DNA from 4 places in the Brevibacillus humidisoli genome. Region 1 is predicted to be linked to each of the others. Evidence: riboswitches for the same ligand, from Rfam matches in the RefSeq annotation. Region 1 holds a riboswitch; each other region holds the start of a gene.
What was found. Region 1 has a riboswitch for S-adenosylmethionine ahead of LOK74_RS15280 (MetQ/NlpA family ABC transporter substrate-binding protein). Riboswitches for the same ligand answer to the same signal wherever they lie in the genome.

Region 2: another riboswitch for S-adenosylmethionine. It lies ahead of metH (methionine synthase); the one in region 1 lies ahead of LOK74_RS15280 (MetQ/NlpA family ABC transporter substrate-binding protein).
Region 3: another riboswitch for S-adenosylmethionine. It lies ahead of LOK74_RS14810 (pyridoxal phosphate-dependent aminotransferase); the one in region 1 lies ahead of LOK74_RS15280 (MetQ/NlpA family ABC transporter substrate-binding protein).
Region 4: another riboswitch for S-adenosylmethionine. It lies ahead of LOK74_RS17695 (PTS sugar transporter subunit IIA); the one in region 1 lies ahead of LOK74_RS15280 (MetQ/NlpA family ABC transporter substrate-binding protein).

Annotation. Positions count from the first base shown of each region.
Region 1 covers NZ_CP087263.1:3,102,211-3,110,096, reverse strand. Annotated here, with positions in the region: gene LOK74_RS15295 (FAD-binding oxidoreductase) at 1-733, opposite strand, end outside; gene LOK74_RS15290 (methionine ABC transporter permease) at 764-1,429, opposite strand; gene LOK74_RS15285 (methionine ABC transporter ATP-binding protein) at 1,426-2,463, opposite strand; gene LOK74_RS15280 (MetQ/NlpA family ABC transporter substrate-binding protein) at 2,500-3,324, opposite strand; SAM riboswitch class I at 3,496-3,598, opposite strand; gene LOK74_RS15275 (YbjQ family protein) at 3,736-4,053, opposite strand; gene LOK74_RS15270 (ECF transporter S component) at 4,211-4,795, shown strand; gene LOK74_RS15265 (DUF1128 domain-containing protein) at 5,226-5,456, opposite strand; gene LOK74_RS15260 (U32 family peptidase) at 5,473-7,886, opposite strand, start outside.
Region 2 covers NZ_CP087263.1:2,268,882-2,276,767, forward strand. Annotated here, with positions in the region: gene LOK74_RS11300 (bifunctional homocysteine S-methyltransferase/methylenetetrahydrofolate reductase) at 1-1,033, opposite strand, end outside; gene metH (methionine synthase) at 1,072-4,536, opposite strand; SAM riboswitch class I at 4,643-4,740, opposite strand; gene LOK74_RS11310 (YjcZ family sporulation protein) at 4,923-5,027, shown strand; gene LOK74_RS11315 (hypothetical protein) at 5,147-5,644, shown strand; gene argS (arginine--tRNA ligase) at 5,823-7,535, shown strand; gene LOK74_RS11325 (AbrB/MazE/SpoVT family DNA-binding domain-containing protein) at 7,636-7,886, opposite strand, start outside.
Region 3 covers NZ_CP087263.1:2,993,201-3,001,086, reverse strand. Annotated here, with positions in the region: gene LOK74_RS14820 (efflux RND transporter permease subunit) at 1-1,510, shown strand, start outside; gene LOK74_RS14815 (efflux RND transporter periplasmic adaptor subunit) at 1,507-2,742, shown strand; SAM riboswitch class I at 2,833-2,943, shown strand; gene LOK74_RS14810 (pyridoxal phosphate-dependent aminotransferase) at 3,020-4,201, shown strand; gene LOK74_RS14805 (hypothetical protein) at 4,562-5,032, shown strand; gene LOK74_RS14800 (family 1 encapsulin nanocompartment shell protein) at 5,185-6,033, opposite strand; gene LOK74_RS14795 (IMEF encapsulin system ferritin-like cargo protein) at 6,132-6,740, opposite strand; gene LOK74_RS14790 (DUF2325 domain-containing protein) at 6,952-7,233, shown strand; gene LOK74_RS14785 (hypothetical protein) at 7,367-7,528, shown strand; gene LOK74_RS14780 (S1C family serine protease) at 7,674-7,886, opposite strand, start outside.
Region 4 covers NZ_CP087263.1:3,619,028-3,626,913, reverse strand. Annotated here, with positions in the region: gene pdxR (MocR-like pyridoxine biosynthesis transcription factor PdxR) at 1-1,010, opposite strand, end outside; gene LOK74_RS17710 (proline dehydrogenase family protein) at 1,147-2,112, shown strand; gene LOK74_RS17705 (SAP domain-containing protein) at 2,196-2,885, shown strand; gene LOK74_RS17700 (SDR family oxidoreductase) at 2,925-3,815, shown strand; SAM riboswitch class I at 4,145-4,253, shown strand; gene LOK74_RS17695 (PTS sugar transporter subunit IIA) at 4,420-4,893, shown strand; gene LOK74_RS17690 (PTS sugar transporter subunit IIB) at 4,944-5,246, shown strand; gene LOK74_RS17685 (PTS galactitol transporter subunit IIC) at 5,275-6,666, shown strand; gene LOK74_RS17680 (L-fuculose-phosphate aldolase) at 6,946-7,593, shown strand.

The DNA.
Region 1 (7,886 bases):
TGCCGGCAGACAGCAGCGAAATCGCCCCGTCTACCGCCGCTTGTACTGTTGGAAACGCCGCTCTTCCTGCGACGATCGCTTCCGGGATGCCGTACACGCGCAGCGTAATCTCGGTAAACACCCCCAGCGTCCCTTCCGAACCGACAAACAGACTGGTTAAGTGGTAGCCGGAAGAGGATTTTGCGGCCAATCCACCAGTGTGAATCACGCTGCCGTCGGCCAGGACCACTTCCAAGTCACGAACCTGGTCGCGCATGATCCCATAGCGGACGCTAGTCGTTCCGCTGGCGTTGGTTGCTGCCATTCCGCCGAGGGTTGCAGCAGCACCTGGATCAACGGGAAAAAACAGTCCGTATTTCTTTAACGCCTGGTTTAGCTGAGTGCGGGTCACTCCAGGCTGTACGCGGACAAGAAAATCTTCGGGACGAATCTCCAGAATCTCGTTCATGTATTGGAAGTCGATCGAGATGCCGCCCTTGAGCGGGACGCAGTGCCCTTCCAGGCTGGAGCCTGCTCCAAAGGGAACCACAGGGATGTGGTGTTCGGTGGCGTATTGGAGGATGGCGGACACCTCTTTTGTTGAGACGGGAAAGACCACGATATCAGGCAGTACAGGGTTGTGATGCGATTCGTCCTTGCTGTGCTGCAGCAGGATCGATTCGGTCTCTGTCGCCCGTTCGTCTGCGGTCAAGCGTCTGATGTCGCGAAGCAGACTGGCTTGATTTAGCCTCATGTTGTATGCCTCCCGTGCGCGATAACAGGATTACGCGCTCTTTTTTAACTTGCGGGCAGCCCAGTTTCCCAATGATTGGATCAATTGTACGAGACAGATCAGGATGATCACCGTGGCGATCATCACCTCAATATCCCACTGCTGATACCCGTAGCGCAAAGCAAGGTCGCCCAAGCCGCCGGCACCCACCGCACCCGCCATGGCGGTTGCACCGATCAAACCGATGGTGGCAATGGTCAGACACAAGACGATACCAGGTCTCGCTTCACGAATCATGATGCGGAAGATGATCTGCGAGCGAGATGCACCCATGGCCTGATAGGCCTCAACCACCCCGCGGTCCACCTCCAGCAGTGCCGTTTCCATCAAGCGGGAGATATATGGGGCGGTATAGACGATGAGTGGGACAATCGCCCCTTCGATACCGATTGACGTGCCGACGATCAACTCTGTAAACGGAATGATCGCCACCATTAAAATAATAAACGGGAGCGAACGAATCACGTTAATGATTGTATTCAGGGTATGGAAAATCAATGCGCTTGGCGCAAGATGGCCGGGCCGGGTGATCACCAGCAGCACTCCCAGCGGGATGCCGATCAAGGTAGCGATAAACAGCGAAATCCCCACCATGATCACTGTTTCCTGTAGCGATTGCCCGAACAAGGGCAGCATTTCCTGCAGACGTTCGATCATCCTGCCACCTCCTCTTGCGGGACTAGATCGACACTGTAGACGGACTTGCGAAGGTAAGCGATTGCTTCCTCCACATCGTTCTCCTCTCCGGATATATGCAGCAGCAGGATGCCCAGCGCTGTACCTTTGATGGAGGTAATGGAGCCGTACAACAGGTTCGTGGTGACCGGGTAGCGAGCCGTCAACGTTCCCAACACCGGGTCCAAGGCCGCATCGCCGCGGAAGGCGACTCGCAGCACTTTGGCAGCGGGACCGGTATGCTTGATCTTGGCCATCATGTCGGCCGGGACTTCGTCGTCAAAGATCGTCCGGATGAAGTTGCGTGTGGTCTGTTGCTTCGGACTGCTAAAAACATCGATCACACTGCCTTGCTCGATGATCACACCGTTTTCCATGATCGCTACGCGATCGCAGATTTTTTTGATCACCTGCATCTCATGGGTGATCAGCACAATCGTCAAGTTAAATCTTCGATTGATATCGAGCAGAAGCTCCAGAATCGAATCGGTCGTCTGTGGGTCGAGAGCAGAGGTTGCCTCATCGCACAACAGGATCTCGGGGTCCATAGCGAGAGCTCGGGCGATGCCGACGCGTTGTTTCTGCCCGCCAGAAAGCTGTGCCGGATATGCGTTGGCTTTGTCCTCCAGCCCTACGAGACGCAGCAGATCGGCCACCTTTTTATCGATCACGTCTTTGCGCACGCGGTTCATCCGCAAAATCTCGGCGACGTTGTCAAACACGTTGTAGGAAGAGAGCAAGTTGAAATGTTGAAAGATGATGCCTATTTTTTTGCGGGCATTGCGCAGCTCTTTCTCTTTTAGCGCCAGCATGTCCCGGCCGTTGACGGCGACTGTTCCACTGGTAGGCTTTTCGAGCAAGTTGATCGTACGGAGCAGGGTGCTCTTGCCTGCTCCGCTAAAGCCGATTACGCCGAAAATTTCTCCTTTTTTGATTTGTACGCTGACGCCTTTCAACGCATCTATCTGCTTGTTTCCAACTCTGTACGTCTTGTGTATATCGGTAAGCTGTATCATGGATCGGGGCTCCTCGCTGTTCAAAGATGTGTTTCCCTACCAGGAGGGGAGCACTGCTCCTGCAAAGTGTTCTTCGATAAACTTCTTCACTTCTTCGGAACGGTAGATTTCCACCAGTTTTTTGTAGGTAGGGTTCTCCTTCTCTGATTCGTTCACAGCCAGAACATTTACATAGGGGGAGTCTCCGCCTTCTGCAAAGATCGAATCTTTCGTTGGATTGTACCCGGCTTCCATGGCGAAGTTGGTATTGATGCTGGCTGCATCAAGATTGTTGAGTGAGCGAGCGAGAAACGGTGCTTCCAGCTCCTTGAACTCCAGGTTTTTCGGATTATCGGTGATATCTTGCGGTGTGGCCTGATCGCCGACACCCTCTTTTAATGTGATCAGACCGGCTGACTGATAGAGCAGCAGTGCTCGCGCACGGTTGGTCGGATCATTTTGAATCCCGACGATTCCCCCTTCAGGGATCTCCTCTACGCTTTTATACTTGGTGGAGTATAGCCCCATCGGGAAGGTGACAGTTTTGCCGATTACCACGATGTTGGTTTTATGGTCTTGGTTAAATTTTTCGAGAAACGGAATCGTCTGAAAACTGTTGAGGTCAATGTTTCCTTTGTCAAGAGCCTGGTTCGGCAGGACGTAGTCGTTGAATACGACGACCTCTACTTCCAAACCTTCCGCTTTCGCTACCTCTTTCACCTTGTTCAGAATCTCTTCATGCGGTCCCCCGGTCACACCTACTTTGATCACTTGCTGCTCGGCGGATTGTCCGCCTGTTTGGGCCGCTTCTTCTTTGCCGCCGCATGCTGAAACCAATGTAGCCATTATGAGCAGGATAGCTGCTAATAAACTCTTTTTCATATTTTGATTTCTCTCCTTTTTTCTATGGTGCAGAACATGTGCGCATCAGTCTGGACTCCGTTTTCTTGTGCCACAGTATTACATCGATGGGGGTCATCCGCTCCTTTCCATGAAAAAACCTCTTCCGAAGGAAGAGGTGGAAGCCAGATTCAATTCAGGTCTACCATTCCTCTCTTATCTCCCGGAGCAGTTCCGCTGGATTTGGCACCACAATTAAACAATTAGGTTGCCGAGGTTTCATTGGGCCAAGTCCCTCCACCTCTCTTCATAAGAGATTTTCGTTATATGGTTGGTCAGAATTCCTATCTGATTAGTTGGATTATACTGTAACAAAAAAAGCTTGTCAAACATTACCGGTATTTACAACGAACGAACTCCCTCTAGGAAAAGAGGGAGCCTGCTCGTTGACGATTACTCCTTGACTCGAACCGCCGTTCCCGTAGCGACGACAATCATCATGCCTTCGCGCAGTGTTTCGAAATCGAGATCGACTCCGATGACGGCATTGGCCCCGAGTCGTCTGGCTTTCTCGGACATCTCCTGAAGGGCCAGTTCCCGCCCTTCATTCAGCTTGCTTTCGTATGCTCCGCTGCGTCCTCCGATAATATCTGTGATACCGGCGAGAAAATCACGTACCACATTGGCCCCCATGATTACCTCTCCGCTAACCACGCCGTAGTACTCCACGATCTCTTTTCCTTGCAGTGTGCTGGTAGTCGTTATGATCATTCGTGTTCCTCCTTATCCGTACTCGGTTTATTGTTTACTATAGAGACTACGAACAACCACAGGGAAAAGTTTCAGAATGGTAAAATGGTTTGCAGTAGTTTGATCTGTACTGGTTTTGGGAATATACTGGTAGCTAGTCCGAACAGGAGGGAATCTTGTGTTCAACGAGCGACGTGTCGATTGGCGATACAGGTGGTTGGTCATTACAGCCGCATCCGTCTTGTATGCCTTTCTGTCTTATGCAACAGCAGGCATCGAAGTAGGAGATACTGCCCACTTTCGACCTGCTATCGCGATATTGGCCGTTACTGCTGCAATATTTGGGCCGGTAACCGGTTTTTTCGTCGGCTTTCTGGGGAATATGGGAGTGGATCTGCTTCTTCAGGATATCTGGTGGCACTGGAGTGTCGCCAACGGCATCATCGGTTTTATTACCGGGCTGCTGTATGTCGTTCCCGGATATCAGCCTAGACAGGGCCAGATGCTGGGCATGCACCTGGTGATGTTTGTTGTGCTGGCAGCAGCCGGCAACTATACAGGACTTACGCTTGCGGCGCTGCTTGATGTGATGGTGTCTGAGACTCCGTTTCAGGAGGCGATTTTCGGGTGGGCGGTTACGCCAGCCACATCCAATGTACTGCTCAGCAGCGTATTGGGCATCCCGCTCCTGTATGGATATGTGGTGTGGAAACGCATTCAAATCTCTTCCGTCGTACCGTGTGAAGATGGGGATTGTGATTGAGATGGGGGGAGGAGATGGAGATATAGGCATCTCCGCTTTTGAGCTGGCCCGAATCCGATCACATATCCATCTGGATCTCTTATCACAAACTCCTTCCATGTACCGCACGGAAATCTCTCTATCTACAGTCCGATCCAAATAGCTGCACCTTTGGCCACAAATTTTTGATACGGTGCGTGTCCTGTCCTTCTTCTAGCCGATAGAATCTCTTTTGTTCAACTTTGATCTCACCAAGGATATTCAAACAGATCTTTTTCCTGATTTATCCATGTGCCCCTCCTTGACGTTACTGGGAGATAGACGAAAAAAAACGAGCGATTCCTTACGCGGCCAGGACGATTTTTATTTTTTTCTCTATAGAAGACAAAATGTTTGGATGAAGAAAGAGAGAAAAGCGCCGAACCATAGCGGTCCGGCGCTTACAATCCTTTTACGATTGCTTTCTCATGCTGCCCAGCTCTTCGACGATCGCTGTCATTTCATTAATGCTGAACGATTGTTTTTTCTGCACCATATTGTACAGGTACAATAGATCTTCATAGCTGGAGAGGTCAAAGTCTTCCGGCCGCATCACAGATGCATTGACCATGTTTAGTTTTCCTTTGATCCCTTCCAGTACAAAACGCAGGTTTTCCTGGGTGGCTTCTTTCAGATCAGCCATTGCACAGATTCCCCCTTTACTTGGTTAATTGGCCGCGGGTGACGCCCAGTTGGTTGATCGCATTCAGCGTCCGCCATACATGGGTGCCGCTTACCTGTCCGCGCATCGCCTGGCGGTACAGGCTAATCACTTCCTGTACGCGATCAGCTTCTTCTTCTAGGAATTCAATCCGATAGCTGCCCACTCCATACTTGATAAACTCTGTCAGATATTCGGCACCAGACTGGTCGATGGCATTGTATACGGTGTTGCGGCAGCCAGTGTCCACTCGAACCGGGTGGGAGAAGCCGACCCGATCCTGCAGCGAGATCCGCGACTGCTCACAAGGTGTTCCGCAGTTGGTGTGGTCGGTACCGTCGCTTAGGAATGTGCAATAGACACAGTGTTCGGTGTGAAACATCGGCATGTGCTGATGAATCACCACTTCCATCCGGGATGGATCGGTATGGGCCAAGAGGTCCATCATTTGCTGGATGTTTAAGTCGTATGATGCCGTTACTCGTTCCATACCAGTCTCTAAAAACAGGTTGACGGTCTTATGGTTGGCAATGTTGAGCGAAAAGTCTCCGATCAGCGGGATCGGATGCTCATCTTGTCGTGCCAGATAATAATAGAGTGCCCCGGTGTTGCGGATGAGGATGGCATCCGGTTTGCTTTTGGCGATCAGGGCCAGAACTCCATTTTCGTCCGGCATGTGGATGCGCATCGTAGCCAGCGCGATCCGCTTTCCGTATCGATGGGCCAATTGGACGGCCTGCGGATACTGTTTGACAAACTCAAAGTCGGCGTACAGCATATCAACATCCGTTTGGGCAGCAGCTTCCACCTGTTCGAGTGAACGGCACAAGGCGGTCAACTGCGGCTGCTTCCCTTTGGTCGGCTGCGGCACATCCGCGTACGGATCGATGACTCGCTTTTGGTACCGCGGGGGCTGTTGGCGCAGAACGGTTAGCTGTTCGACGGCCTCTCGCCGCATCCGGTTCAATTCGCTGACCGGTACGATCACCTCGCCTTCCAGTTGCAGGGTGAGATCGTGTGGGGCCAACTCGAATACTGTTCCGCCCAATCGGCTGAATTGTTCATGCAGGAGGGCTACAACCAGAGGACGCTTGTGAGCCGCCTCCAGCGGCATTGCAGAGTGAACGGTCACCGCGTGATTTGCCAACCGGTCCACCCAAGTTGTTGCAAGAGCTTCCCCTGCCCGGCCCGACACATGTACAGAAAGCGGGAAGGTATGGTATGGCTTCTCGGTTTCAAAGGACTTGCGAAGCCTCTTGTCCAACTCGGGGTCGTTTGTCTTCCATACCCGATCCCCAGCGTGGACCCGCCGCAGATCGACGTCGCGCCGTCCCATCACGATTTCGTACACGCCGTCTGCGACCTCTCCTTCTACCTTGCGACCGCGCTTGATGATATCGTAGACGCGGCCGCCTTCTTCCTGTTGTGTCGGGTCCCCGGCATCAAAGACAATCCCGTCTCCGCGCTTCAGTGGTGCGCACAGTTCGACCAGCACTGCCTGCTTGAGCACTTGCTTGACTGTCCCCAGATAAACCCCCCGGCTTTTTGGAAACGTTCCGTCCAGCAGTGTTTTGTTGTTCGTACCCAGCAAAAAGCCAGGGGTGAACCCGCGCGAGAAGCTTTGCTGCAGTTCGCGCAGCTCGGTCTCATCCGGCGAACGGTGATCGCTGAAAAAGTAGCGGTCGATCGCTGCCCGGTACTTGCTGACCACATTGGCTACATACTCGGGAGATTTCAACCTGCCTTCGATCTTGAAGGAAGTGACGCCGGCCTCGATCAGTTCCGGCACGAGCTCGATCGCGGCCAGATCTTTCGGAGAAAGCAGGTAGGCGACATTGCCCATCTCTTTCTTTGTGCCATCCACAATCAGATCGTAGGGCAGTCTGCAGGCCTGTGCACACTCTCCACGGTTGGCGGAGCGACCGCCCCACATCTCGGAGGTGAGACATTGCCCGGAGTACGAGACGCATAAAGCGCCGTGGACGAATACTTCCATGGGCAGCTTCGCCTTATCGCCGATCGTTCGAATCTCCTTGAGTGAGTTCTCCCGTCCCAGCACGACGCGTTCCAAGCCAAACGGTTTGGTGAACTCTACCGCTTCCGGTGAAGTGATCGTCATCTGTGTGGAGCCATGGATCGGGAAGTCGGGTGAGATGTCGCGAATCAGCTTGACCAGTCCGAGATCCTGCACGATCACCGCGTCTACGCCAGCGTCGATACAGGCCTCGATCAGTTGGCGACTTTCGTCCATTTCGTTTTCGAAGACGAGGATGTTAAAGGTGAGAAAACCTTTTACCCCGTATAGATGGAGAAAAGACATGATCTCCGGCAGTTCTTCGACCCGGAAGTTTTCGGCGCGAGCGCGGGCATTAAACTTTTCAACGCCAAAGTAGACGGCGTTCGCTCCATTGG
Region 2 (7,886 bases), 830 kb from region 1:
GATCGATGTCCAAATCTTTTGGCGGGTCCAACTCAACAATCACCGTATGTCGCTGTTTGACCAGGTCGACAATACTAGGCTTTTGCCGCTGCTTGACACTGCGGATCGACAGTGACTCCCGATCCTGTGGTGAGAACTGCGGATTGATGCGGGGCAGCGGCTGAAGTCCCTGCATAGCTTGCGCGATCGCCTGCACGTGGGCCGGTGTCGTGCCGCAGCAGCCGCCGATCAAGCGCACACCTTGCTCGCGAAGCCTCAGCGCACTCTCGCCAAAGTATTCGGGCGATGATTTGTAAGCATATTCCCCATCGGACAAACCTAACCTGCCGGCGTTAGGGAAAGCAGATATCTGTATATCTGTCGGCACCACCGTTGTCTCAAAGGAACGCAGCACCTCAGCCGGTCCCAATCGACAATTCAAGCCGACGATGTCACTGCCTGCCTGACTGACTTGCTGAAACGCTTCTGTCAACGTATAGCCGTCCCGCGTCCGCCCTACTTCCAGTGTGGCCAACTGAGCGATGATCGGCACATCCGTCAGCGAACGCACGACAGAGACCGCAAGCAGCAACTCCTCAAGATCGAGAAAGGTCTCTAGAATCAAACCGTCCACACCAGCATGCAGCAACGCTGTCGCTTGTTCTTCAAACAGATCCCGGTATCCGTCCAACTGCTGGCTGAGTACCCGACCGGCTACGATCGAACCGATGCTGCCGACTACGTAGGCATCATCTTCTGCCGCTTCCTTCGCAATCGCCACAGCAGCCCGGTTGATCCGCGTCACTCTGTTCTCCAGATTGTAGCGGCCCAAACTCTCCCGGTTGGCCCCAAACGTATTGGTTTCCAAAAGTCTGGAGCCCGCTCTGTAATACGACGCGTGCACCTCGTACACCAGCTTGGGATTAGATAGACACATCTCCTCAAAACTGACACCGACCGGGACTCCCAATTGATACAGTTGAGTGGCAATCGCCCCGTCGCCGATCAGCAGGTTGTCTTTCAGGTAATCGAGTAGCGGTGGTTTCTTCCCCATGGTTTCCCTTCCCCCCACAATCCTTTTCTGTCTGTCCCTTACTCGTTTGCTTCCACTGCAACAGGCACAGCGTTAAAATAACGAGCTTCCGGATGGGCGAACACCATCGCCGAAACAGACGCTTCCGGATCCATCATAAATCCGTCTGTCAACTGGATGCCGATATCCTCCGGCTTCAGCAAGCGGAACAGCTTCTCTTGATCGTCCAGGTTGGGACAGGCGGGATAGCCAAATGAGACACGTATGCCTTGATAGCGGGCACCGAACCGCTCTGCCATGGTCATGTCTGCTGAATCGGGGAAGCCCCAGACGTCCCGCATCACATGGTGGATCCGCTCGGCAAACGCCTCGGCCAGCTCGAGAGCCAGCGCCTGCAAGATGTGTGAGCGTAGATACTCCCCCTGATTTTTCCACCCTTCCGCCTGATGGCGGATCCCCTGTCCGGCCGTTACTGCCAGAAACCCGACGCAGTCCATCTCGCCGCTCTCTACCGGACGCAAGAAGTCGGACAGGCAGAGATAAGGCTCCGACGGCTGGCGCGGGAAACTAAATCGCTCCAGGACACGAGACGTATTGGCAGGGTCGTAAATCAGGATATCGTCACCGTCAGCCTGTGCCGGAAAGAATTGGTACATGCCATGAGCCCGGATCAATCCTGACTCTCTTGCCGAAGCGAGCAGATCTTCCACCACGGCGTAGATCTCAGTAACCTTTTTGTCACCATCAGCGAGCAGTTTCTCTACGTTGCCGCGCACGCCCAGGTGTTTGCCCAGCAACATCCGCAGGTTGAGATACGGCTGCAGATAGCTGATGGGATAGTCGCGCAGGACATGTCGGTCATGATCCGGCGGCGTGAATACAGGACCGGTCCGGTTGATCGGAGAACGCTTGATCGATGCAGTCGTTTTCCCCGGAGCTGCCCCTCCACTTGCCTGCGCAGCCGCTTTTTCCTGCTCCTCCTGGATCGCCTGCTGCAATTGGGACCGAGCCTGCGGGTCCTGCAGCTTGTTGGCCAGCTCCAGTCCGTCCATCGCATCTTTGGCGTAGACGACCACACCACTGTACTCCGGGGCGATCCGCGTCTGCGTAAACTTGCGAGTCAGTGCCGCTCCACCCACCATCAGCGGGACATCGACCCCTGCCGTTCGCAGATCTTGAGCGGTGATCACCATCTGCTGGGCCGACTTCACCAGCAGTCCGGACAAACCAATCAAGTCGGGCTGTTCTCTGCGACAGGCGGCAATCAACTGTTCCGGCGGTACCTTGATCCCCAGGTTGACGACTTCGTAACCGTTGTTTCCGAGGATGATTTCCACCAGGTTTTTCCCGATATCGTGCACATCCCCTTTTACGGTGGCCAAGAGGATTTTGCCTTTTGACGAACTCTCCGTCTTTTCCATAAACGGTTCCAGAAAGGCAACAGACGCCTTCATCACTTCCGCACTCTGCAGCACTTCGGCAACAATCAGTTGATTGTCGTTAAACAAACGCCCCACTTCTTCCATCCCGGCCATCAGCGGACCATTGATGATCTCTAGTGGCGCATACTTCTTGAGCGCTTCTTCCAAATCAGGAATCAACCCGTCTTTTGAGCCTTCTACCACATAGCGGGCCAACCGCTCTTCTAGGCTCAGCGTAGAGGTCTCCACTTTCACCGTCTGCTTTTTCTGTCGGTAAAACTCGGTAAAGGAGGCCAATGTCTGATCATTGGTCTCAAACAGCAGGGCTTCCGCCAGCCTACGCTCGTCCTCTGGAATCGATGCGTATCGTTCCAGCTTTTCCGTGTTGACAATCGCGTAATCCAATCCAGCTCGCGTCGTATGGTAGAGGTAGACGGCATTCAGCACCTCCCGACCGGCCGGCGGCAGCCCAAATGACACGTTGCTGACGCCGAGGATTGTCTTGCACTCCGGCATCGCCTGTTTGATCAAGCGGATCCCCTCAACTGTCTCCAGTGCAGAACCGATGTACTGCTCATCCCCTGTACCCACCGGAAAGACCAGCGGATCAAAGATGATATCCTGTGGATGAACCCCGTAGCGATTGACCAACAGGTCGTAGGAGCGTTTGGCGACCTCCAGTTTTCGCTCCCGGGTAACCGCCATCCCCTGTTCGTCGATCGTCCCCACTACGACTGCCGCACCGTATGTGTGGATCAGCGGGACCACCTGGGCAAAGCGCTCCTCTCCATCCTCCAGGTTGATCGAGTTGATAATCGCTTTCCCTTGTGAATGCTTCAGCCCTAGCTCCAATACCTTGGCGTCAGTCGAGTCCAGCATCAGCGGAGCTTTTACTTTTTTTACCGCGTATTGCAGGAACTGCTCCATATCGGCGTATTCGTCCCGGTCGGGGTCGGCCAGACAGATGTCGATGATCTGGGCCCCGCGCTTCACTTGGGCACGCGCAATATCAGACGCTTCTTCGTACTTGCCGTCCGCTATCAGCTGGCGGAACTTTCGCGAGCCGATAACATTGGTACGCTCTCCAACCAACAGCGGCCGATTGTCTTCCTCCACATACACCACATCGATACCGGAGACAGCGCTGAGATGCGGGGCAGCCTGACCACGCGGTTTGTATCCCTTTAATGCCTCTGACAGCGCGCGGATATGTTCGGGAGTCGTTCCACAGCAGCCGCCAGCGACATTCAACCAGCCGCGTTCAGCGAAGGCAGCCATTTTGGCGGCCAATCCCTGCGGCGATTCATGATAGTGTCCGTCCTCATCGGGCAGTCCGGCATTGGGGTAACAACTGACGCCACACTGCGCCAACTGTGACAACGTACGCAAATGATCACGCATGAACTCGGGCCCTGTCGCGCAGTTCAACCCGATCGTGACCGGATTTAAGTGTTCGATGGAGATATAGAATGACTCAATATTCTGACCAGCCAGCGTCGTACCCATCGGCTCGATTGTACCGGAGATCATCACCGGCACTTCCCGCTCCAACTCGGCAAATGCCTGCCGAATCCCGATGCCTGCTGCCTTTACGTTTAAGGTGTCCTGCGCCGTCTCCAACAGGAGGACGTCAACACCTCCAAGGATCAAGCCCTTCGCCTGTCGGCAATACGCTTCGACCAACTCTTCAAAAGTGACACCACCAGTCAGCGAGAGGGTCTTGGTCGTCGGTCCCATCGAACCGGCGACGAAGCGCGGCCAGTCTGGCGTTGAGTAGGCTGCTGCCGCTTCCTGGGCAATCCTGGCAGCCGCGATATTGATCTCCATATCTTTCTCCTGCACGTCGTATTCTGCGAGAACCACATTGGTGGCGCCAAATGTGTTGGTCTCGATGATATCGGCACCCGCTTCCAGATACTTCTCGTGGATGTACCGGATCACGTCAGGACGAGTCAGGTTTAACAACTCATTGCACCCCTCGTATTCCTCTCCACCGAAGTCGGCCGCGCTGAGATTGGCCTGCTGAAGCATGGTCCCCATCGCTCCATCAAGGACCAGGATCTTTCGCTGTAGTTGTTCCGTAAATCGTGTCGGTTTCACCATCTCTACTCCTTTTCATGAGACTTGGCTCGTAGACGAATAAAAAAATCCTCTTCTTACGCAAATAAGAAGAGGATTCTTCGACAGAATGTCATCTATGATCAATCCTCTCTTATCTTTCAAAGCGTCCGCTTTGCTGGAATTGGCACCTGATGTTCGGTTGCCGAGGTTTCATAGGGCCAGTCCCTCCACCTCTCTGGATAAGAGAATACATCCATAATCTTTTCTTTTTCCGTATGTTACCATCTAAATGCGAGAGCCGTCAATAGCAAAATCTCCCTAGGATTGCAGATTGCAGCCTTTTTTCGTGGTTATGGTCAAACGCCCACAACAAGATAGGTGTTCATGTATAAACTGAAGCATACCGGAAAGGAGGATGAAGAAACAAAATGAGTACGTCATACTGCAGCGGCGGGATCTTTAACAACTGTTTTGCCCTGGTGCTGGTTCTGTTCATCCTGCTCGTCATCGTAGGGGAATCAAAAGACTGCTAATGTTGCGGAAAGAGCCTGACGCAGACTCAGGCTCTTTCCCGTCTCAGGTTGACCATGCCCCTCGTGACGGTTATGCTGATGGTAAAAGCAGAACCATCAGCCAAAAAGGAGTAGAGAAGATGTCCCTCCCCGACACAATGGACAGACAAACATTCCTGGACAGCCTGGAAGTCGTACAGTCGTTGAAACAAACCGACTTCGAGACCTATCAAGTGGTCAAGGAACGAGGTACGGAGCGTCATTATCTGATGTATTCCTTCTACCACATCAACCTGTCCGAAGGCGGGCGTCGCGACGATTACCGATACTTCCTGCCACTCGCATCCGATGACGTACTGGCAATCGTGCTGGGAGAACAGCCGTATGAGTATCCCGAGCACTGGAAGCGTCTCTATTATCGGACAGGTACGGATGATCGTATCCTCCCGTTTGATCCCAGCGAAAACTTCGACCGAGAAAGGGAACAGGAGGCAGAACGGGAGATGCTGGATGCCTTGCTTCGCTACAAACGGGAGTGGAAGCAGGCAGATGACAAGGAAGCATTGACCAAAAAGCTGTTCTCCCAATTGGCAGAGATCGAGAAGCGGCATTCCAACGAAAGTGATTCATCCGAGTAAGCCACAAGCGAGGGAGAGTTGCAACTCCCTTGCTTGTTCGCTATAATAAAGCAGATCAACCGCATTTGTCTCATGCTACATAGCTGACATCACGAGAGCAAACCAATCCACCTCTCGTCTCTTCGTTTTGCGGAGGCGGGAGGTTTTTCTCGTAGCCAAGAAAGGATGGTAGAAAGTAGTGAGTTACAAACAGCAAGTGGCAACAAGCCTTCATGCTGCGCTGCAGAAGTTGGAGATTGCCGACTTTTCCCTGGAAAAGCTGGAGGAGATGCTGGAAACACCGCCCAATCCGCAGATGGGCGATATCGCCTTTCCGTGTTTCCAATTGGCAAAAGTGCTGCGCAAAGCACCTCCACAGATAGCCGCAGAACTGGCCGGATTGGTCAAAAGCGACTACCTTGACAAAGTAGAAGCAGTCGGACCATACATGAACGTCTTCCTCAACCGTTCGTTGGTAACGGCCGAGGTGATCGGGACGATAGCGAAAGAAGGTTCATCCTACGGCAATCGCAGCATCGGCCAAGGGCGCAACGTACCGATCGACTTGTCTTCCCCCAACATCGCCAAGCCGTTCTCCATGGGCCACCTCCGCTCTACCGTGATCGGCAATGCGATTGCCAACATTTTGGAAAAACACGGCTACCGTCCTGTTCGCATCAACCATCTCGGTGACTGGGGTACCCAGTTTGGCAAGCTGATCGTCGCCTACAAACGGTGGGGAGACGAAGAGAAAGTAAGAGCGAAGCCGATCAAGGAACTGCTGTCGCTCTACATCAAGTTCCACGAAGAAGCGGAAAAAGATGAATCGCTGGAAGAACAAGGGCGGGAATGGTTCAAGCGCCTGGAAGACGGCGATGAAGAAGCAAGGCAATTGTGGCAGTGGTTCCGTGACGAATCGCTAAAGGAATTCATGAAGATTTATAAACTGCTCGGTGTATCGTTTGACTCTACGCACGGAGAAGCTTTTTACAACGACAAGATGGATCGGGTCGTACGGCTGCTTGAGGAAAAAGATCTGTTGGTGGAGTCTAATGGTGCGCTGGTGGTCAACCTGGATGAATACGAGATGCCTCCCTGTCTGATCAAGAAGTCGGACGGCGCCACCCTCTACGCTACTCGGGATCTGGCCGCCGCTCTGTACCGCCATGAGACGTACGACTTTGCCAAAGCGGTCTACGTGGTCGGCAATGAGCAGCGTCTGCACTTCCAACAACTGTTCCGCGTGCTGGAAAAGATGGGCTACGAGTGGGCCAAAGAGATGTATCACGTACCGTTTGGCATGATGCTCAAGGATGGCAAGAAGATGTCGACGCGCAAAGGGCAGGTCGTCCTGCTGGAGGAAGTGCTGGCACAGGCCATCGAGGACGTCGGCAAGGTGATCGATGAGAAAAATCCGCAGCTGGCGAACAAGGAAGAAGTGGCTCGTCAAGTAGGTGTTGGCGCGGTCATCTTCCACGATCTGAAGAACTTCCGTCTCAACGACGTCAACTTCTCCTGGGAAGAGATGCTCACCTTTGAAGGCGAGACAGGCCCGTACGTCCAGTATACCCACGCCCGCGCCTGCTCCTTGCTGCGCAAAGGCGGCTATCGGGCAGATACGCCGGACATCGCAGAAGGAGCACTGGACAGTTCGGAAGCCTGGACTGTGGTCACCCTGCTCAACGCCTTCCCTGATGTGGTCGATCGTGCCCGCGAGCAGTTCGATCCGTCTCAAGTGGGCAAGTACGTGGTTGACCTGGCGCAAGCTTTCAACAAGTACTACGCCAATGTACGCATTCTGGCTGAGGATGAGCAGATCAAGCATTCACGGCTTCACCTGGTGTCCGCCGTCGTCACTGTTCTGCGAGAAGGGCTTCGCCTGCTCGGTCTGGCTGCGCCGGAAGAGATGTAATTTGCTCCCAAATTTTAGTCATAAAAAAAGGTGGCCGCGGCCACCTTTTTTACTATCCATTTTCACGACATCGATTGCACCGATTCTTGCGATTTGCCAGTTAAGCGGTTACGCTTGCACCAATCTCCGAAATACAATTCGAGCAAATCAACTTTCCTTTGAAATGAACAATATCCCCGGCATCACCACAAAAAACACAAGCAGGCTCGTACTTCTTCAAAATAATCTTGTCGTCCTGGACGTAAATCTCCAGAGAGTCCCGAATCTCTATGTTAAAAACATCTCGCAATTCTTTGGGAAGCACTACTCTTCCCAATTCATCGACTCTGCGTACTATCCCGGTTGCTTTCA
Region 3 (7,886 bases), 110 kb from region 1:
TCCGATGGTAGGAGCCGAGTTTATTCCGGGGATGGACCAGGGCAAGATATCGGTTTCGATCAAAACGCCAAACGGTACGGTGCTCTCCGAGACGGAAAAAGTGGTGCAGCAAGCAGAAGCGATTGTTAAAGAAGTGCCGGAGCTTGAGCAGTTGTACATCTCGATGGGCAGCAGCGGTGGTCCTGCGATCGTTGCCAATGCGATGAGCAACCAGGCACAGTTGGAGCTGACGCTTGTCGACAAAGAGGCCCGTACGCGAGAGACGGTTGACGTAGTGGAAGATCTGCGGCAACAGCTGTCCAACATAGCGGGTGCTGAGATCACCGTATCAGAAGTGGATCAATCGGGTACGTCATCTGGCTCACCGGTGAGCATCAGTTTGCGTGGTGATGATCTGGACGTCCTGAAGGATATCAGCAGCGTCGTGATGGAAGAGATAAAAAGTGTGCCTGGGATGCGCAACGTATCATCCTCATTGGAAGAAACCCAGGTGGAATACCAGGTTGAAATCGATGCAGACCAAGCTAGTCATTATGGTTTGAGCACGTCGCAGATCCTCTCCAACGTGCGAACGGTATTCCAGGGACAGACGGTCACCCGCTATCGCACAGGTGAAGATGAGATTGACGTGGTTGTCAAGATGCCAGAGACGTTCCAGGAAGATATCAGCTTCCTCAATCAACTGCGTATCACCACGGCGAGCGGAGCGCAGGTCCCTCTCTCCTCTGTTGCCACGATTACGGAAGAGGCTGTACCGCAGATGATCAGCCGTACCGATCAGGCTCGGGAAGTAAGTATTACCGGAGATACTGTCGGACGGGATCTGAATTCGATCACGATGGAAATCAGGGCGAAACTGGATCAGCTTTCTTTGCCTGATGGCTACATCGTAGAAATGGGCGGGGATGCTCAAGAGATGGCTGAATCCTTTAGCAGCCTTGGACTGGCGATCATCTTGTCAATCGCTCTGGTCTACATGGTGATGGCCAGCCAGTTTGAATCCCTGTTCAGTCCGTTCATCATCATGTTCTCCATTCCGCCAACCTTGATTGGCGTCGTGGTCGGGCTGTTGTTGACCGGAAACCCGCTAAGTGTGCCAGCTTTGATCGGGTATATTCTATTGATCGGGATTGTCGTGAACAACGCGATCGTGTTGATTGACTACGTGAACACGCTTCGAAAACGGGGAGAAGAGAGAAACGAGGCCATTCTCCAAGCAGGGCCGCTGCGTCTGCGTCCAATCTTGATGACAACATTGACGACAGTACTTGCCATCATGCCGCTCGCGTTTGGCGGCGGTTCGGGGAATGAGTCGATGGCTCCTATGGCGATCGTCGTCATTTTCGGTCTCAGCTTTTCCACATTGATCACACTGTTCTTGATCCCGGTCGTCTACACCTTGTTTGACGATTGGGGACGCAAGATTCGTGGGTTCCGCTTTCGCAAGCGCCGGGGCCTGAAAACAGCCGCCGAAGAAGCCGGACCGAGTCTGGAAGGAGGAAACATATGAGACGTGTAAAACAATACCTGACGAGTTTTGTGATGCTGACATTGGTGTTAGCCGGCTGTAGTGCCCAACCGACTGCGGTGGAGGAACAGAAGGAAGAAGCGCCTATCCCGGTACAGGTGGAGAGTTTGACCGAAGGATCGGTTGGCGTAGCAGCAGGTTTGACAGGCACGCTTGCCCCAGGCAAGACGGTACAGGTCGCTCCTAAGGTAAGCGGCAAGATTCAAACACTCAATGTTGAACTGGGACAAAAAGTGAGCCAGGGAGATGTGCTGTTCAAGCTGGATCAACAGGACCTGATGAACAGCGTGCAGCAGGCAGAAGCGGCTTACAAGCTGGCATTGGCCAACTTCAAGCAGAGCGATACAAGTTCCGCTCAAGGGGTGGAGCAGGCTAAAAACAGCCTGACCCAGGCAGAGCAGGCGCTGAAAGACGCGAAGCTGAATGAACAACGGATGAATCAGTTATTCAGCCAGGGTGCCATCTCTCAGCAGCAATATGAGCAGGCGAAATCGGCTGTAACCAATGCGCAAACGGCCTATGACAATGCAAAAGCTACCTACGACGCAGCGCAGAAGCAAGTGGGAATCGGTGTATCCCAAGCCTCGGTTGACCAGGCTCGAGTCTCTCTGGAGAACGCTAGGGAACAACTGGCCAACTCAACGGTTACGGCTCCTATCTCTGGCGTAGTCTCATCTGTTTCAGGGTCGGTAGGAGAGATGGCCTCGCCACAGATGCCGGTAGTCGTGCTAGTTACCACTGATCCGCTGCTGGTCAAGGTGAACGTTTCCGAACAGGAGATTACAACGCTTCAGGTTGGCTCCAAGGTGACGGTTCACCTGCCGGCTTTGGATAAAGAACTGGAAGCTAGTGTAACGGCGATCAGCCCGGTGATGGATCAACAGGTCAAGGGATACCCGGTAGAAATCTCGATCCCCAATCCAACAGGTGAATTAAAGTCTGACATGGTCGCAAATGTGCAGCTGAGCGATGGCACCGAGAATGCCAAGACACTGGTTGTATCGAGAACGGCTGTGTTCGATCAGGATGGCAAGCGTTATGCGTACATTGTAGAAGGTGATCAGGCCAAGCAGGTGGAAGTAACCACTGGGGCCGAGTCAAGCGACAAGATCGAGATCCTGAGCGGCTTGAATAAAGGTGATCAAGTAGTCGTAAAAGGTCAGACGATGCTGAAGGATGGCGCCAAGGTCAAGATCCAGCAGACCGACAAGTAAGCAAACAGCTGTAAACGGGGGGATTGACATTGCTGCAACCCCCCGCTAGTATAGAAAAAGATCGAAAACAGAACGATCTGACAAGTCGATCACTTATCGAGAGAGGCGGAGGGACTGGCCCTATGAAGCCCGGCAGCGGGTCTCGCCCACAAGCGAGATGCTGTGCCAAATCCAGCAGGAGTACTTCCTGACAGATAAGGCTGTGCTGGCAGATGCATACCCCTTCTTCTGTATGGAAGAAGGGGTTTATTCTTTGGCTTGAAAGGAAGGACAGACGATGCGCATCAGACCCGCTTCCATCATGAATCAACTACCCACGCAATTCTTTTCTACTCTTGTGGCCAAAGTAAACAAGGTAATAGCGGAAGGGCATGACATTATCAACCTCGGGCAGGGGAATCCTGACTTGCCGACTCCCCCGCATATTGTGGAAGAATTGCAGAGACAGGCTGCCGATCCCATGCATCACAAGTATCCGCCGTTCCAGGGCAGACGGGAACTGAAAGAAGCAGTTGCCCACTGGTACAAGCAGGAATTCGATGTGGATCTCGATCCGGAAGAAGAGGTCGCCATCTTGTTTGGGAGCAAAACCGGGCTTGTCGAGATTTGTCAGGTGTTGCTTGACCCCGGTGATGTGGCATTGGTGCCCGATCCGGGATATCCAGACTACTGGTCGGGCGTGGCAATATCCGGCGGGCGCATGGTGATGATGCCGCTGCGGGAAGAGAACCAGTTTCTCCCCGGCTACGGTGAGCTGACGCCGGCAGATCTGGAGAGGGCAAGATTGATGTTCCTCAACTACCCGAACAATCCAACTGCGGTTACTGCCCCTATCCAGTTTTTCGAGGAAACAGTCCGCTTTGCACGGCGCCATGAGATCGTCGTATGTCACGATTTCGCCTATGGTGCGATCAGTTACGACGGCAAGAAGCCGGTTAGCTTTCTGCAGACCCCTGGCGCCAAAGAGGTAGGGGTGGAGTTCTACACACTGTCCAAAACTTACAACATGGCAGGATGGCGTGTCGGTGCAATGGTTGGCAACCGGGAGTTGGTTCGCATGATGAACCTGCTCCAGGATCACTATTTTGTCAGTTTGTTTGGTGCTGTACAGATGGCGGCAGTACGGGCGATGACCGATACACAGGAGTGCGTACGCCAACTGGTCGAAACCTATGAAAGTCGTCGCAATGCGTTGTTTGACAGCTTGCGACAGATCGGCTGGCAGGCGTCGCCTTCGCAAGGTTCTTTCTTTGCCTGGCTGCCGGTGCCGGACAAGATGGGGTCAGCCGCGTTTGCTGATCTGCTGCTGGAAAAGGCACACGTTGTGGTAGCACCGGGCATTGGATTCGGTGAGCATGGTGAAAACTACGTTCGGGTAGCATTGTTGACATCGGAGCAGCGATTGGTCGAGGCTGTCCAGCGAATCGCCAGATTGGAACTGTTTTCAGCAGGACGATAGGAGGGTGTCCAGCAGCGCTTGTGGCTTGCTGGGCATTTTCATATGATCAGGTCAATCAGGTACTTGGTTGACTTTTTGTTTCACGTGAAAACAGTAAATTCGGAAAATTGGGTCGAGTCTTGACGATTTTTCACCTTTTGCTGGGCAACTGCATAGGGTAAACGAGAGCCAAAAGAGGTTTGTTAGAAAAGAGTATGTCTGGATAAACTAACGATAAACTCATGCAGAAACAACACTCCTTGCTGTGAGCTTGATATTGACAGATAATGATTTTCATTATACGATGGTTGCAGATAATGATAATGAGTATCATTTCGCTTGATCATGTGAACTGATCTTCGCTGTACACAGGAGGGCGTTATGCGGTACCAGATCGACGGTTACACAGATATGTATACGGTGATTGCCAATGAGCGAAAAGTGGGCGGTGCGGTAGAGGCTGGCATGCTTCGCCTTCGTTCCGGAGAGGAGTACCGGAATGCGGTGATTACGCGTTTGGAAATGGCAGCTTCCCAGTTTTGTTCGATCGGCTTTGTCACCGAAGAGGGGCAGCGCTTGATCGTACACGTCAACGAGATTGGCATGATCGCCGATGCCAGGCACGTGAATGTATGCGAGCTGCAAAACGAGTGGATGCGGGAACAAAAGCTGGCAGAGCGCCTGCGTCATCTTAAGCGTCTGTGTGAGTTGAACGAGGGTAGTTGTACGCCTCCGTTTCAGGAAGAGGTGCAGATACTGGTTCAGGATGTGGGACTGGAGCAGGCAAGAGAGCACGTTGATCTGCCATTCCTCCCATCCGGGGAGCAAACAAAGGTCGTACGGATCGCTTAGCGCTTCTTTTCATAAAAAGTGGTACATAAACAAGCGGCAAGCCGTGAAAGGCGTGCCGCTTGTTTTCATTCCATAACCGGTTAGGATATTCCCACTGAGCTAAGTTCAAAACTAACTGCCGTGATTAACACGACGTCATTAGCCTGCCGTGATTAGCCCTCTGCTTCCTCCAACGTACAAATCGCACTGGGGCGCTTAATTCGCAGAACCACGCACTCGTATACACGGAACAGGTGGTTCATCTGCTCGTCGCCGAGGAAGGCCGTGTCAAAATCTTCAGCGATGGCCAGATCGAGATTGTGACGGCCGGTGGCAACCAGTACGCCTGCCTTACCCTTAATGACGGGTGATTGGTATACCCCGTCTGTGACCAGGCTGCGCACGTGCTCGATCTCCAGTACATTGGTCCCTTTGTGGACTCTGTGCAGCAGCGAGTACAGCTCTGGCGATACGACCAAGGCATAGGGGCCGCTGTGGCCCATCTTCAACAATTTGTTGCGGGCTTCCACGATATCGGCAAAGGCGTTGCCCGATTCCATCCAATCGCTTTTGATGTGCGTCAGCCGTCCTTTGACGTTCATGAGACCCGGCAGCTCAAACGGATCAGAACCGTTGAGGATCAAATCATCCTCCATCAAGGCGGAGCCGGCTGCAGCGTTGACCGCTGCACTGAGATCAAGCGGCATCCCCAAGGTACGAGCTTGTGAGACGTCACGCCAGTAGAGCATAAAATCCTTGTAGAGAATCGGAATCGTCAGACTGACTCTGCGGCTCGGCTGGGTCAGTTCCAGCGATTCCCCGCGCAGACTCAGGTTGCCGAAGCGGGACTCTTCGTAGATATCGTTTGTTACCGTTTGAACTCCCTCGCCTAGTGGTCCGTAAATATCGATAAAACGACGACCGACCAATTGACGGCGCGCCATTTCAATAACAGCTTCGTCCAGTTGCTCCCACTCTTCTTTGGAAAGGGGAGAGTCCGGAAATTTTCGCAGCTTGTCCATACTTTTCCTCCTGTGGTCATTGTACGGTTTTTCCATGTGCAACGTTTGAGCAGTCACCAGCAGTGCCATCAAGAAATCCACTCGCTGCCCTAACTTAGCTATGTAAGTCGCAGACTGCCTACGGTCAAACCTTTTTTGCCTGGTTTGGATACCTCTACCACCTGTTGAGGTGATGAATGGCTCCCGGTATCTTTGAGCGCACCAGCCGATGCCTGGAGATGGTCTACCTGATGAATACTGTGTCCTTCATCGTGATCAACCAGATTGCCCACTTTCACATCTGCAACTCTCTCGGTCAACCCAGCCATCACCTCTTTTACCGTCAGATAGTCAGCTTGGGTATTGTCGCGCATTTGACTGAGCCATTCACGATCTTCTTCACCTGTGAATTCGTACATGGCAAGTTCCAGGTGTTCACGGAAGTTGTGCAGGCCGAATCGTTCCAGATTAATGTCGGAGAGTAAGCGGGACAACTCGCGATTGCTTAGTTGTGCAGCCTTGCCTTCGCTGATGATCGAATTGAGATGTGGAATCAGTTCATTTAAACGGTCTAGTCGCTGCTCTTCTTCTTCATAGATGTGGTGATAGTACAGCCGGGTGTGCTCATCCTGCGCGTTGTCGATGATGGGCTGCAACATCGACATAAACTTGCCGATGCCATCTTTGGTCCGTTCAAATATGGATCGTAGTTGCGGAAATTCCTCCATACTGCCCACCTCCTCGGGAATCTCGATTTCACTCTATTATACCGTTGGCAAAACATACCGGGCAAGCAGATATCCGTCTCTTTCCTAGTGTGTGCCAACATCTCCATCTTATCAAGAAAGAGTATTGCCAAAGCCAATTGGGAATGATAATATTTATCAATAAGAATGATATTTATTATCAATTGAAAGGTTAGATAAAGGAGGAGGCAAGATGTCAGCCATACTCGTAATCGGTGGCGACCGGCTTGGCAATATCGTACATGTCCTGCAGGAAAAGGGATTTGAGCAGATTTACCACGTTACAGGACGAAAAAGCTCACAAACCGGCCTCAAGATTCCAAGCGGCGTCCAAATGATTCTGGTCCTTACCGATTTTGTCAATCACAATCTGGCCAAGACGATCAAGAACCAGGCGAAAGAGCGACAGATGCCGATTCTTTTTTGCAAGCGTTCCTGTGCAGCTATCGTGAAAGCCCTGCAGCAGGTAGCGTAACGCAGTGATTCCGATTGACCCATCGGTTCCATCCGGATACATAAGGAAACGAAGATACCGTTATAGACCGCCTTGGCGTTGGACAGCCTAGGATAAGGGTTGACCTTACTGTAGATAAACGGGAGGGAAGATGATGCCTGAACATGAGCTGGGTCATCTGCCTATTGCGCAGCTGACACCTGAGCAGTTAAAAGATCTGCAGCAGGCGGAAATCCGTCTCAATCAGGAAGGGCAGCCTGTCTACCTGATTGCGTTTGCCCAGCAGCCAACCCAGCCGGGAGCGGAAGAAAGGTAAATCAGGATAAAAACGTACCCACTTTTTCACCTAGGAGAAAGTGGGTACGTTTTTGTGTGGAAAGCAACGACCTCCCTATTCATTTCTGGCATACCAGGCCGGCCTGCTTTGTGCCAGCCAGGAGAGCTGGGAGCGGATGGCGACGTTAATAAAAATCACGCAGATACGGCTTTAGGGCGTCGATCCCGATCGCAAAGCCAAGACATTGACTGGACTGGATGATAAACGCATTCATCCCAACCACTTCTCCATGCAGATTGATCAATGGACCACCGCTGTTTCCCGGGTTAATCGCAGCATCTGTCTGCAGAACTTCCTCATAGACGCGTTTGGCGACATGCAATCGTCTGTTTTTCGC
Region 4 (7,886 bases), 520 kb from region 1:
AACCACTTGGCCTGCTTGTAGCGTGTGACCAGCTTTTCCGGCAGGACCAGGTATCCCAGGCGAAGCATCGGCGACAGCGTCTTGCTATAGGTGCCGATATAGATGACTCGTTCGCTGTCCAGCTCTTTTATCGCACTAACCGGAGCACCTTCATAACGGAACTCACTGTCGTAGTCATCTTCGACGATGTAACAGTCATGGCTGCGGGCGTACTGGATCAGTTGGATGCGCCGCTGAATCGGCATTGTACCACCGAGTGGAAACTGATGGGACGGCGTGACAAAGAGAAAGCGGGGGGAACCGTCGGCGGGCAGATCAGCCGTTTGCATACCTGATTCGTCCACCGAGATCGGTATGAGTGTCCCGCCCGCTTCTGTAAAGATCGTCTGGATGTCGCAAGTGATCGGATCTTCGATTAGCACCTCGCTGCCGGGTGACAGCAGTACTTTGCCGATCAGGGTGAGAGCTTGCGTCGCCCCCGAGGTAATTATGATCTGATGAGGCTGGCAGCGAATCCCCCTGGTTCTCAGCAGGTACGTGCAGACAGCCTGTCTCAGTTCCCAGCGTCCCTCTGGCCGGTCATAGCCCAGTGCCAGAGACGATTCGTCGCGGCAGATCTGCTGTACGATCTGAGCCCATATCCTGCGGGGAAACTGATCGAGTGCCGGGATTCCGGATCGAAAGTCGATCACGTCACCCATCTGCCCGGCTTCTGCCGCTGGGGCAGGCTGGTAGGGAGCAGCCAGTTCGGCGGTTGACGGCAGCAGCACATCCCCTGCCACATAATGCCCGGCCCCTCTGACGCTTGTCACGTACCCTTCCGCCAACAACAGCTCATACGCTTCAATCACCACATTGCGGGAAACCTCTAACTCTCCTGCCAAGCGGCGGGTGGAAGGGAGACGAAACCCTGCGGACAGCTCTCCCTGCAAGATTCTGCTGCGAATCTGTTGATAGATTTGTCGGATGAGCGGCACTGGCTGTGTTCGATCGATCGTGATCCAGAGCAAGGCGGAGTCCTCCTCGGTCAATTGGTACTACTACTTTTCACGTGAAGTGGATCTGATATTTCTCAGTTTAGCATGCTACGGTAGATGCATATAGTCCACAAACGATGATAGGACAAAGGATGAGGAGGAGAGCAAGATGAGCTACTACAACGACGAGGAGAGACTGGCGGCCGATGTGTTGAAGACGATCGCCCGCAGCCAGGCGGTAAAGGAATACGTCCAACAGTCGCCTAATCTCTATCCATTGCTATTTGCCGCAGCTCGCCGCTTCGTGACAGGCGAGACAGTCGAGGATGCATTGAGGGCAGCCGACTACCTATCTGCCGGCGGGTACCGGGTCTCACTGGAGTACATCGGTGAAAACACGACCGACATCGCCGCCTGCAGAGAAGCGAAGACGACGTTTTTGCGGCTGATAGAGGAGGTGGGCCGTCGACAAGCGGATGCCACTGTATCGTTCGATCTGTCTCATATCGGTTTGTCCATTGATCCTGGATTGGCCGAGTCCCACCTGCTGGAGATGGCGGAAGCAGCAAACAAACAGGGCGTAACCTTGATGATCAGTATGGAGGAGTCGACCAAGACAGAACAGATCCTGCGGCTCTATCAAAAAATGGCTTTCCTATACACCAACATCGGCATTACGATACAGGCCCATCTCCACCGTTCCCAGGAGGATCTGACACACCTGCTCTCTTTGCCGGGCAGAATTCGCATCGTCAAAGGGGCGTACAAGGAACCACCTGAGGTTGCACTGCCGCGGGGCGAGGGTGTCAATCAACGGTATCTCGAACTGGTGGAACGGTGTACAGCGGCTCGCCATCCCATCTCGATCGCCACCCATGATGCGCACCTGATCCAGGTGATTGAGCAAAAGGGATATGCTCACCTGCCGTTCGTGGAAATGGAGATGCTGTACGGCATTCAGCCGGAGTTGAGCAAGCAGCTGCGAGAAAAGGGCGTGAAGCTGCGAATTTATCTCACGTACGGCACCGAGTGGTATCTGTATCTGTGCCATCGCTTGGCGGAGCACCCCCCCAATCTGTTTGTGGCCTTGGCAGACATGCAGGATCCGACTCGGACAGCAGAGATTCCCTATTGAAACAGGACAGGGGAGAAGAGGCTTGTCCGGCCTGCCCGCTGCCGGGATATAATGGGGACAAAAGAGAAAACGGAGGGAAGATGATGAGCATACAGCGTCCCCCATTTGCCCCCGACATGTCGGGGGAAGAGTTTCGCGCTCACTATTGGTACAAGGATGAACTGGCTGCCATCTGCAGGCAGAACGGGCTCTCCTCGTCCGGCACCAAAGCGGAGCTGGAGGAGAGAATTGTCCATCTGCTAATAGGAGAAACCGTCCACAACCAGCGGGCAAAGACAACCCAGCAGCGGCGGAAGCAGCGATCCGGCCCGATTACATTACAGACCCGGCTGATTCCGGAAGGGTTTCGGTTTAATCAAGAAGCGAGGGCTTTTTTTCAAGAATATTACGGGGTAAACAAGTTCTCGTTCACCAAGGAGATGGCTGCCGCTCTGCGGGACGCAGAGAAGCGGAATGACCAAGAGATGACGGTGGCTGATCTGATTGCGGTGTACGATAGCAGCCGCCAGAAGAATCACACCAAGGCCAATCCGCCTACTGCTGAGGACAAGACCTATCAGTGGAACGGCTTCGTAAAAGAGTTCCACGCCGATCCGCAGTCGAAGCAGTGGAAAAACAAGCTGGAAATCGCCGCCTTCCTCTGGCGGAAGGTACGGGATCGAAAAGGAGAGAAGCGGTACACGCCTGCTTTGCTGGAGGAGTTTAAGGATGAGATTGAGCAGTTTGCCAAGCCTGCCTCGGGAGGTAGCACAGATCAACGGATGCCGGAATAGAGTACAGGGAAAATACCCAAAAGGGAGGCTTAACCGGTTATGTATCCGTATCTAGGCTGGGTCAGGCAATGTGAAAACGTGCCGATCACATTTCCTCCCCAGCATCAGGACCGTCATCCGGGCATCGAAGCCATCATGGTGCCAAGACCCCTCTCGGACAACCCGCGTTATCAGGGAAGCGGGAAGCTGCAGGATAAAGTGGCGATCATTACCGGCGGGGACAGCGGGATTGGGCGGGCGGTGGCGATTGCGTTTGCCAAAGAAGGGGCTGACTCCGTGCTGGTCTACTACGATGAGCATGTGGATGCCACCGAGACCAGGCAGCGGGTGGAGCAGTATGGCCGCCGTTGTTTATTGATCGCCGGCGACATCCGGGATGAGCGGCTCTCCCAGTACACCGCACAGCAGACCCTGGAGACCTTCGGAAAGATCGACACGCTCGTCAACAATGTGGCGGTCCAATACCCTCAGGAGAGCATTCTGGACATCTCCGCCGAGCAGTTGCGAACGACATTTGAAGTGAACATCTTTTCATTCTTTTACATGACCAAGGCGGTGCTTCCTTATCTGCAGCCGAGAAGTACGATCATCAATACTGCTTCCGTCACCGCGTATGAAGGAAATACACAATTGCTCGACTACTCTACTACGCAAGGGGCTGTCGTCACGTTTACCCGTTCCTTGTCCGGCTCTCTCGTATCACAAGGGATTCGCGTGAATGGCGTGGCGCCGGGCCCGATCTGGACGCCCCTGATCCCCTCCAGTTTTTCCGCACAGCAGGTAGCGACCTTTGGCACGGAGACGCCGATGAAGCGTGCTGGACAGCCTTACGAGCTTGCTCCGGCCTATGTCTACCTGGCCTCTGAAGATTCCTCCTACGTGACGGGGCAGATCATCCACGTAAATGGCGGCACGATGACCAGCTCGTAGGGCGGGGCAGCTGAGCAGATTCACCGACTGGCTCAAGGATCGGAACTACCGACTGGTTCACAGATCGGGAACTACCGACTGGTTCACAGACCGAGAACTGGCTCACATACCGGGAACTGGCTCACATACCGGCACTACTGACTGACCCACGTACCGATACTACTGACCAGCTAGGTGCTGATACTGCTGGCAAGCTAGGTGCCGATGCTGCCGACCAGCAGACGTTGCGGCAACTGCTGATGCCGGTCGACAAAAAATCAGTTGACACAATTCGACAAGCAGGCTAGAATGAGTTCAATGTTACAACCGTATAAATAGTTTGCAATCTTTTCTTATCGAGAGAGGTTGAGGGACTGACCCGATGAAACCTCGGCAACCGGGCGCTTCGCCAGCGGTGCCAACTTCAGAGTGAATGTGTAATCATTCCGAAGATGAGAAGAATTGCTATCAATCCTGAACCGGATGACAGCCCTTCTCTCTTTTGTGAGTGAAGGGCTTTTTTGATGCGCGGGGGTGAGGAGGGCAGCGGCTGCGGCATTCGTATACAAACAAAACATAGTTATCCCATCGAGAAAATAGGGGTTGCACAAGGAGTGAAATGGTTGTGAGTACGTTTGATGAAGATTTGATCCTGCTGGGGGCGGAAGCGGAGCAGGCGGAGGATATCCTGAGCCGATTGGCCGCTCTGCTGCACAGCAGGGGGTATGTGAAGGACAGCTTCCGGGACGCAGTCGTGGAGCGGGAGAAGCTGCATCCGACCGGACTTCCCAGCGAAGGCGTCTATGTCGCCATCCCGCACGCTGATCCGGTTCACGTCAACCAGTCGGCGATAGCGGTTGCGACCCTGAAGGAACCAGTCTCTTTTTCCATGATGGGCAGCCCTGACGTTACCGTAGGCGTAAAGATCGTCGTCATGCTGGCGATCCACAAGCCGGAGGAACATCTGCAGCTGTTGCGCAACTTCATGAAGCTGTTTCAGGACAAAGAGCTGCTGCTGGGGATCAGCGAGGCCACGACCAGACAACGCGTGTACGAGCTGTTAGGCGGCGTCGTAAGCGCACAGACGGTGACCAAATAAGGACCATTGCCAAACGCAGGAAGATTACCAATAAGGATGGAGGAACGAAGATGAAAACAACGTTTAACGTATTGACGGTGTGTGGCTCGGGGACAGTCAGCTCCACGATGGTGGCCGAGAAGTTGAAAGAAGCGCTGGCCGAGAAGGGCTACAAGATCACCACGACGGAAGTGAAACCGCAGCAGGTGGAAAGTTACGCCGAGATGGGCAGCTATGACTTCATCGCCTACACCACCCCTGTACCGGAGAATCTAAGCATTCCCGCTATCAACGCCGTGGGATTCCTGACCGGTTTTGACGAGGAAGGGTTTTTGGAAGAAGTACTTAAAGTGATTGAGCAAATCAACGCATAACAGTTGAATACACCAAGGAGGAACCACCATGTTTTTGGAAACACTGAAGCAGATTTTTGACACGTTTGGCGCACAGATCTTCGTGCCGTTTATCATCTTCATCGTCGCCCTCTTTTTGAAGGTGCAGGTGAAAAAAGCGTTTTTCGCCGCGCTCTACGCCGGGATCGGTCTGCAAGGATTCACCCTGCTGTTGAATGCCTTTATCCCTGTTATTATGCCGGTTGTTCAGCAGATGGTAGAGAGCACTGGCGTGAAGCTGCCCGTCTTTGACATCGGCTGGCAGGCTACCGCCGTCGTCGCCTACTCAACCGAAGTGGGAATGATCTTCCTCGGTCTGGGAATCCTGCTGCAAATCGTGCTGTTCCTCGCTCGTTGGACCAACATCTTCCAACCAGGGGACCTGTGGAACAACTATTCGTACATGGTATGGGGTTCGATGATCTACCTGATCACCGACAGCATGGCACTGGCGATTGGCTGCATGATCGTATTGAACTTATACAGTCTTTTGTTCTCTGAAATGATTGCCAGACGCTGGTCTACTTACTTCAATTATCCTAACTGTACGATTGTCCAGCTCCACCACGTGGGGACTGTGCCGTTCGGAATCGGGATGAACTGGATTCTGGACAAGCTGGGTGCAGGCAAGATCAACCTCAGCCCCAGCGATTTGCAGAAAAAGCTCGGCTTCCTCGGGGAACCGATCGCGCTCGGTCTGCTGCTCGGCTTGTTCCTCGGCATCATGGGGAACCTGAAAGAACTGGGCACGCTTGCCTCCTGGGGCGAAATCGCTACTGTCGGTGTGGCTACTGCTGCTGTGATGGCGATTTTCCCGAAAGTATCCGGTATCTTTGCGCAAGCCTTCCTGCCGCTGACAGAGGCAGCCAAGAAAAAAGGAAAGCAGGGCAGCAAGTCCCGCGAGTGGTACCTCGGGGTTAACGACGCGGCCGGCTATGGTGAGGCTGCTACGCTGATCTCCGGTATCACGCTAATCCCGATCATGGTGCTGATGGCCCTGATCCTGCCTGGCAACGAAGTACTGCCTGTCGTTGACCTGATCGCGCTGCCATTCATGGTACAGGGATTGGTTGCGATCATGAACGGAAACATCTTTAAGGTGCTGGTCTCCGGGACGATCTGGTTCAGCCTGGGACTCTATCTGGCTACTTATACCGCACCGATCTTTACCCAGGTCGCGACAGAGGTAGGGGTAAGCATCCCTACCGGCGTGCTGCTGATCACCAGCTTTGGTATCCTGACCAAACCGATCGCTGGCCTGATCTTCCTCGCCTTCCTCTCCCAGTCGTGGCTGCTGATCGGCTTGGTGATTGCGATTTACGCGGTCTCGTACTTCTTGTTCAAGAAGAAGAAAGAAGCGTTCTACAGCTATATGGAGAATATGAACTCTCGCGCGGCGTAAAGCGTGTCGCGAGTGGAGAAACGTGCGATGGTTGTAAAGCGTGTTAAGATGTAAAGGCATGTTAAGATGCAAAGCGTGTGTAGGATGGAAAGCGTGTTATAATGAATAGGAAAGAATTGGGTAAAGAGACGGGGCTTGGGTCCCCGTCTTTGCCGTTTGTGGTGAAGTCTGTTTCGCGGGGCATCTCGGGGCATGGCAACGCGGGTGGCCAAACAAGGATCGCCAGAGGCATTGTGGGATATTTTTATCTGAAACATTTTTTATATAGGAGGGAAAGACATGCTATTGCAACACGAACGGGAACAGATCGTCGAGTACGGGAAAAAACTGGTCACCCATGGATTGACCAAAGGAAGAGGCGGCAATCTCAGTATCTACAACCCCGAACAGCAGTTGATGGCAATCAGTCCGAGCGGAGTGGACTATTTTGAGACCAAACCGGAAGACGTCGTCGTGCTCGATCTGCAGGGTAATGTGGTCGACGGTGAGCGGGAACCCTCCAGCGAGTATCCGATGCACAGCATCTTTTATCGGCACCGCTCTGATATCAAGGCGGTTGTGCATACGCACTCCGTCTATGCTACGACTATCGCCTGTCTCAACTGGACGCTGCCTGCTGTGCATTACTTGGTTGCCTTTGCCGGGCCAGATGTGAGATGTGCACCGTATGCTACTTACGGGACGGAAGAGTTGGCTGAACACGTGCTGGAAGGGATGCGGGATCGGAAAGCGGTGCTGTTGGCCAACCATGGGCTGATCGCTGGAGCGGATACGTTGGCGAGGGCGTTTTACATCGCGGAGGAAGTGGAATTTTGTGCGGAGGTGTATTATCGGAGTAAAAGTGTGGGGGAACCGGTGATTTTGCCGCGTGGGGAGATTGAGTTGGTGATGGAGAAGATGAAGGGGTATGGGGTGAATAAGGAGTAGTAGTGTTGTGGATGGTTGGTGGATGGCGGTAGCGACGTTGCTGTGGTGAGGGTAAAGCAAAAATATGGTGGTTATTGTCGTTGATCTCCAATAGGGTAGAAAACCTGGGGGATTGACGACAATCGTTTTTTCGCGATGAGCTTAGTGAGATAAGGGAAAGGTGACGTAGCAGGGAAAGTCTGGTATCGTTTTGAAACGTGGTGTATTTTTTAAGAAAGGCTATTTTTGTAGGGGATTTTGGGGTTTGTATCGTACCTATGAGGATTGAATACCGGCATGACGGCTAACTCGTT